One region of the Bacillus sp. UNCCL81 genome, then DNA from elsewhere that is predicted to be linked to it. Evidence: riboswitches for the same ligand, from Rfam matches in the RefSeq annotation. Region 1 holds a riboswitch; each other region holds the start of a gene.

Region 1 (2,273 bases):
GAGATACAATTTTAGTGCCAGACCCAGGCTATCCGGACTATTTATCTGGTATATCTCTATCAAAAACAGTTCCATACATGCTTCCATTACTAGAAGAAAATCAATTTTTACCAGATTATAAGTTAATTCCTCAAGACGTTTTGGATGCTAGTAAAATATTATTTATCAATTATCCAAATAATCCCACAGGAGCTATAGCTACTGATGAATTTTTTAAAGAAACAGTTGAGCTTGCAAAAAATAATCAGATTACCGTTTGTCATGATTTTGCTTACGGTGCATTTGGTTTTGACGGCAAAAAACCTTTAAGTTATCTTCAAACTCCAGGAGCAAAGGAATGCGGGATTGAAATTTATACCCTTTCTAAAACTTATAATATGGCTGGTTGGAGAATCGGTTTTGCAGTTGGAAATAAAGAAGTTATTTCAGCAATTAATCTATTACAGGATCATCTTTACGTTAGCATCTTCCCTGCTGTTCAAGAAGCTGCCGCTGTTGCACTAACTGAATCGCAAGAAAGTGTCAAACAACTATTAGCTCTTTATGAAGAGCGTAGAAATGTATTTATTAGCGGTTGTCACGAAATTGGATGGGAAGTAACTGCACCAGCAGGTTCGTTTTTTGCATGGTTAAAAATTCCATCAGGTTTTACATCACAGGAATTTGCTGATCTTTTACTTGAAAAAGCTCATATTGCAGTCGCTCCAGGAAATGGATTTGGAGAATATGGTGAAGGTTATGTAAGAGTCGGCCTACTATCAGATACGGATCGCTTGAAGGAAGCAGTTGCTAGATTAAAAGAGATTGAAATATTTTCAAAATTTAATGTTTGACAATTGTGATTGTTCATGAAATAATGCGAATAGATTAAGAATTCAAAATTAAATATAACTTTATTCAGAGTAGGTGGAGGGACCGAGCCCGACGAAACCCGGCAACCGGCTAGTTAACTAGTACGGTGCTAATTCTCGCAGCATTTGCTGACAGATAAGGTGTAGGTAAACCTCTCCTTAGTGGAGAGGTTTTTTGTTTGATTAAAACTTTTTGGAGGTTTTGAAATGAGTGGAGTAATAGCAACTTACCAAGTTTATGATAAAAATCATCATTTAGAAAAAAAGGCAGAGTCAATTGCGCTAGGTTTAACGGTTGGTTCATGGACGAATTTACCTCAAAATGATCAAATTCAATTACAAAAGCATAAAGGCAAAGTACTTTCAGTTCATGAAATAGAATGCGAAGAAAATATAGTTAACTTTTTAGGCTATAAAGCGACAAAAGGGATTATTGAAATCTATTATCCTAGCTTAAATTTTTCAGCTGATCTACCAGCTATTTTAACAACTGTTTTCGGTAAGCTATCTCTTGATGGTGAAATTAAACTAATTGATTTAAATTTTACAGATGACATTTTAACTCTTTTCCCAGGTCCAAAATTTGGTATTAAAGGCATTCGAGAGAAGTTGGATGTATATGATCGTCCTTTATTAATGAGCATTTTCAAATCAATTATCGGCAGAGATATTCAATACATTTCAGGGGAATTAAAAAAACAAGCTTTAGGTGGCGTTGATTTAATTAAAGATGACGAGATTCTTTTTGACACGATTACCTCTATTACGGATCGCGTCACACACGGAAAAAATATTTTGAACCAAGTTTATGAAAAAACAGGACACAAAACTTTATACGCGGTGAATTTAACTGGCCGTACATATGAGTTAAAAGAAAAAGCATTACGGGCTGTTGAAGCTGGTGCTGATGTATTTTTATTAAATGTGTTCTCGTATGGAATTGATGTACTGCAAGGATTGGCAGAAGATCCATCAATTAATATTCCAATTATGGCACATCCTGCTGTATCGGGTGCGTTTAGTTCCTCTCCAATTTATGGTATTGACGCTGGATTATTACTAGGGAAACTTTTACGAATTGCTGGTGCAGATTTCAGTCTATTCCCTTCTCCATATGGATCAGTTGCATTACAAAAAGAGACAGCATTAAAAATCGCTGAAAACTTAACAGTATCAAATGGACTAAAAGAGACATTCCCAGTACCATCTGCTGGAATTCACCCAGGACTTGTACCTCAACTAATTCAAGATTTTGGAATTGAGCAAGTCATCAACGCTGGCGGCGGTGTGCATGGACACCCGGATGGACCAATCGGTGGAGGTAATGCATTTAGAGAAGCAATTTCAGCAACATTATCTGGAGTTGAGCTAAAAGACTACGCACTTCCAAATACATCACTACAAAAAGCATTACAACTTTGG
Region 2 (2,273 bases), 360 kb from region 1:
CGAACATTCGGGTTAAAAGCAGCAGCGACAGAAAATCTCGTTCCAGTTCCTAAACTTTTACCAGAATATAACCTTCCATCGTTCATTTCCTTAATCATTCGAATAAGTTCAAGTGATGCTACATCATATACTGAAGTTGCACCTGGAAAATCGCCTACTCTTGCTGGATCACCTGTTATTGCAAGAACTTCATTTAAACCTAAAGTTGAAAGTCCCATTAAATGAGATTGAAGTCCAATCATATTACGATCTCTACAAGTTAAATGCGTCAAAACTGGTACATCCAATCTTTGAAGAAGTGATGCCATCGCCACATTCGAAATTCTAGGTGAAGCTAATGGATTATCTGCTAGCGTAATTGCATCAGCCCCTGCGCTATGTAATGCTTTCGCTCCTTCAAAAAACTTTCTTGTTTGTAATGTTTTTGGTGGATCTAGCTCTGCTATAATCGTCGTTCTCTTTTTTGCCTTTTCTGCTAATGTTTCATTCTTTTGTTCTTCTTGCTTAGGGATTGTAATTTTTATTGTTCTGTTTTTTACATCTTTTTTTGTAACAGGCTGTAAAGTATCAATCTTACTTCGTAAAGCAGCGATATGTGCTGGTGTTGTACCACAGCATCCACCGATAAGTCTTACACCTTGTTCAATAAATGGTTTTGCCATATCTTCAAAATATTCTGGATTCGATTTGTATACGTATTTTCCCTCATTGTATAGTGGTAATCCCGAATTAGGAAATGCCGATAAGTAACCATTCGTTGGTAATGAGACAGTATTTAATGACTCCAACATATGAAGTGGTCCTAGATGACAATTGATTCCAACAACATCTGCACCCAAATCGATTAAATTAGGAAGAATTTTTTCGATATATTGACCACTTTGCATGACACCAATTTCTTGTAGTGTTACTTGTGCAATGATCGGTAAATCCGTTCTTCCTCTTAATAGATTTACAGCATCATATAATTCATTTTCATCATAAAATGTTTCAAGCATGATCCCATCTACGCCTTCTTCTAGTAAAGCTGAAGCTTGCTCAAGCAACATCATTTCACGTTCTAAAGCTGTCGTAAAAGTAGAACCTACATATTTCATTCCACCTATACCGCCAATTACTAATGCTCTTCTTTTTGAAGCCGCTCTAGCATTTCTAACAGCCATTTGATTAATTTGCTTAACCAGCTTTTCTAATCCATATTGTCTCAGTTTTCCAGCATTAGCACCGTACGAATTAGTTTGAATCACTTCTGCGCCAGCATCTATATATTGTTCATGTATATGAATGATTCGATCACGCTCTGTAATATTAAGTTCTTCAAAACAGCTGTGAAGTCCGCCAGAATACAAAAGCGTTCCCATTGCACCGTCACCTAAAACAATTCCATCTTTTAACTTTTCTAATAAACCCATTCAATCACTTCCCATTTAGATAAAATAAAAAACGCCATTCCCTCAAAAAAAATGAGAGAATGACGTTTAAGTACAGATTACGCCTTATCTCTCATGTTTTAAACATGCTGGATTTAGCACTTTTTAGCTTTCGCTAAAGTTGCCGGGTTTCAAAGGGCCAGTCCCTCCACCACTCTCGATAAGGATTATTTAGTTATATTTAATATAAAAACAGTTTACTATATTTATATGATTAAGAAAAGACATTTATGGAAAGATTTCCAAAAATAAATATATTTTGTTTACATAATAGTATTATTTAACTATTTTTAAAGTGTGCTAGTGCTAATAGCGGATAAATTTCATTATAGCTATGATAGTGAATATAAAACTGACCAGGTAAACCTAATCCAGTTGGATAAGTTAATGCTTTATTAGTCAATTCACTTTGAGTAGTTAAAAATTTAATCCCTTTTCTAATTACTTCATCTTCCTTATTACGAATTGAAAGTAAAGTATCAACTGCCCATGCTGTTTGGCTAGGTGTACTATATTTTAAAGAAATATATTTATTTTTAACAGCTGAAAGACCCGATTCTCCCCAACCTCCGTCTTCATTTTGAATACTAACTAACCATTTTTCAGCTTTTTTAATCACCTCATGATTTTTAGGAATTCCAACGGCTCTTAAGCCAGTAATCGCTGCCCAAGTTCCATAAATATAACAAATACCCCATCTACCATACCAACTACCATTTGATTTTTGGTTTTTTAAAAGCCAATTAACCGTCTTTTTCACAATCGGATCATCGTTTGAAACCGTCGTATAATTTCCAATAAATTCTAAAATACGTCCAGTTAAATCTGCAGTTGAAGGATCGA
Region 3 (2,273 bases), on a different contig from region 1:
ATGTAGCTGTAGGAGAACCTTCTGCAAAAGAAGCTTTATCATGGAGGGTTAAATCAGAGAGATTAGCGGGTAACGCTCTTGTGTTAGCTTTTAATGAAGAATCAAATAGGTCACCATATGTAATGTCAGAGATACTTAATGATTATTATATGCGATTGACAGAAAACGGTATAGATCCATATTTACCTATTATTGAACCGTTCGATAGTACCTTTAAAATTAATACTTCCGCAGTTTTTAAAGGAACAAAATTTAAAGCAGTATTAAATCGCGACGAAACAAGATTACTTAATGAACTTTTAAATCCCAAAAAAACAACATTAATTAATGTTGGAAAAGGAAAGAATCAGTTTTTCGTAAGTGCTGGAAATACGAAAATTGACATGAAAATTGTTATGCCTAAAAATAAAAAACCATATGTAGACGTTCATATAAAGGTAAAAGGATTCATTGAGGAATCTAAAAAGACATTACATCAAGATAGAGAATTGAAAGAGTATGAGAAGATAGCATCAATCATTATGAGCTCAAGAACAAAAAAATTTCTAGAACGTCTACAGGAATTAAATGTTGATCCACTTGGACTTGGGTTAAACTATCAAGCAAAATACGGAGTGACAAAAAAAGTAATAGATAAGTGGGAAGAAATTTATCCAAAACTTGAACTTCGAGTAAAATCAGAAGTGATACTAAAGGGAACTGGTACTATGTATTAACTTCGGTTTAATGGCAATAAAAAATTATAAAATTTTATTTTTTCTAATAAAAATGAAAGCGCTATCTCAAAAAATGTTTAAATTCCCTTATTGACAATCTGTTTACTAGGATTTATGATTCAGTTAAAGAAATTACATAATTCAAACTTATCGAGAGTGACCGAGGGATCAGGCCCTATGACGTCCGGCAACCTCCTTATTTAGGAACGGTGCCACTTCCTGCAGAATGAAAACATTCTGATAGATAAGTCGAAAACAATTGTTTCCGATGCCTCTTTCTGAATGAAAGAGGCTTTTTTATTTTTTATTTATTTACGCGGAAGGTTAAACAAAACTGAATTCCACTATATATAAATCCAACTTAACTGATGCGAAAACTAGATAATTTTGAGGATAAAGGAGAGAATAGAAATGAAATATGGTTTTTGGTTACCGATTTTTGGAGGATGGTTACGTAATGTGGATGACGAAAGCATGCCACCAACATTTGAATATGCTAAAGAGGTCATTCAATCAGCTGAAAGATGGGGATATTCGACTACTTTAATTGCTGAATTATATTTAAACGATATTAAAGGTCCAGAACATGATTCCCTTGAAGCTTGGTCTACAGCAGCGGCACTTGCTGCAGTAACGGAAAAAATCGAAATTATGACCGCGATTCGTCCAGGTTTTCATAATCCTGCAGTAACAGCAAAAATGGCTGCTAATATCGATCAAATCAGTAACGGCCGTTTTACGCTAAACGTCGTTTCTGCATGGTGGGCAGAAGAAGCTCGTCAATATGGCGGTATTTTTACAGAACATGATGAACGCTATGCCCGTACAGAGGAGTTTATTGATGTCCTAAAAGGCTTATGGACAGAAGAAACGTTCAATTATTCAGGAAAATTTTACGACTTAAAAGATACGAAACTTGCTCCAAAACCTGTGCAAAGACCAAACCCGATTCTTTATGCAGGTGGTGAAAGTGAAAAAGGTAAGCAAACAATTGTTGAAAAATGTGACGCTTATGTGATGCACGGTGGAACAGTTGAAGAAATTAATCAGAAAGTAACAGATATGAAAGTACGCCGTGAACAAACTGGCAATGCACCTTTAAGTTCTTTCGGTATGGCTGCTTATGTTATTTGTAGAGATACAGAAGAAGAGGCTTTAGCTGAGTTAGAAAAAATTACGACTGTGAAAGATTCTAGCGGTTATGCGGGCTTTAAAGACTTCACGACTAAATCACAATTAGAGCAACAAATACAATTACAAGATTACTCAGTTTCAAATCGTGGTCTTAGAGCAAATCTAGTAGGGACACCAGAGCAAATTGCAGATCGAATTTTACAATATGAAGAAGCTGGCTTAGACTTATTATTATTACAATTTTCACCTCAATTAGAGGAAATGGAACGCTTTTCAAAGCAAGTTATGCCATTAGTAGAAAAAAAACGTAGTTTAATAAAAAACTAGAATGGGGACATAAAAATGAGCAAAGTATATGTAATACATGAAAATAGTGAATGGACAATCCATTTAACAAAAAGATTAGAGGAGCTTGGTGTTCCA

What was found. A riboswitch is a leader RNA that binds a small molecule or an ion and turns the genes downstream of it on or off. The one in region 1 is predicted to bind S-adenosylmethionine.
Region 2: it holds a riboswitch for S-adenosylmethionine, as region 1 does, so the genes downstream of both, BM319_RS04060 (bifunctional homocysteine S-methyltransferase/methylenetetrahydrofolate reductase) here and BM319_RS05935 (2,3-diketo-5-methylthiopentyl-1-phosphate enolase) in region 1, are expected to answer to the same signal.
Region 3: it holds a riboswitch for S-adenosylmethionine, as region 1 does, so the genes downstream of both, BM319_RS06205 (LLM class flavin-dependent oxidoreductase) here and BM319_RS05935 (2,3-diketo-5-methylthiopentyl-1-phosphate enolase) in region 1, are expected to answer to the same signal.

Annotation. Positions count from the first base shown of each region.
Region 1 covers NZ_FOMF01000002.1:1,189,562-1,191,834, forward strand. The annotation lists gene BM319_RS05930 (pyridoxal phosphate-dependent aminotransferase) at 1-833, shown strand, start outside; SAM riboswitch class I at 891-994, shown strand; gene BM319_RS05935 (2,3-diketo-5-methylthiopentyl-1-phosphate enolase) at 1,059-2,273, shown strand, end outside.
Region 2 covers NZ_FOMF01000002.1:828,378-830,650, forward strand. The annotation lists gene BM319_RS04060 (bifunctional homocysteine S-methyltransferase/methylenetetrahydrofolate reductase) at 1-1,412, opposite strand, end outside; SAM riboswitch class I at 1,494-1,597, opposite strand; gene BM319_RS04065 (terpene cyclase/mutase family protein) at 1,711-2,273, opposite strand, start outside.
Region 3 covers NZ_FOMF01000003.1:57,556-59,828, forward strand. The annotation lists gene BM319_RS06200 (Ger(x)C family spore germination protein) at 1-716, shown strand, start outside; SAM riboswitch class I at 861-967, shown strand; gene BM319_RS06205 (LLM class flavin-dependent oxidoreductase) at 1,128-2,177, shown strand; gene BM319_RS06210 (ATP-grasp domain-containing protein) at 2,193-2,273, shown strand, end outside.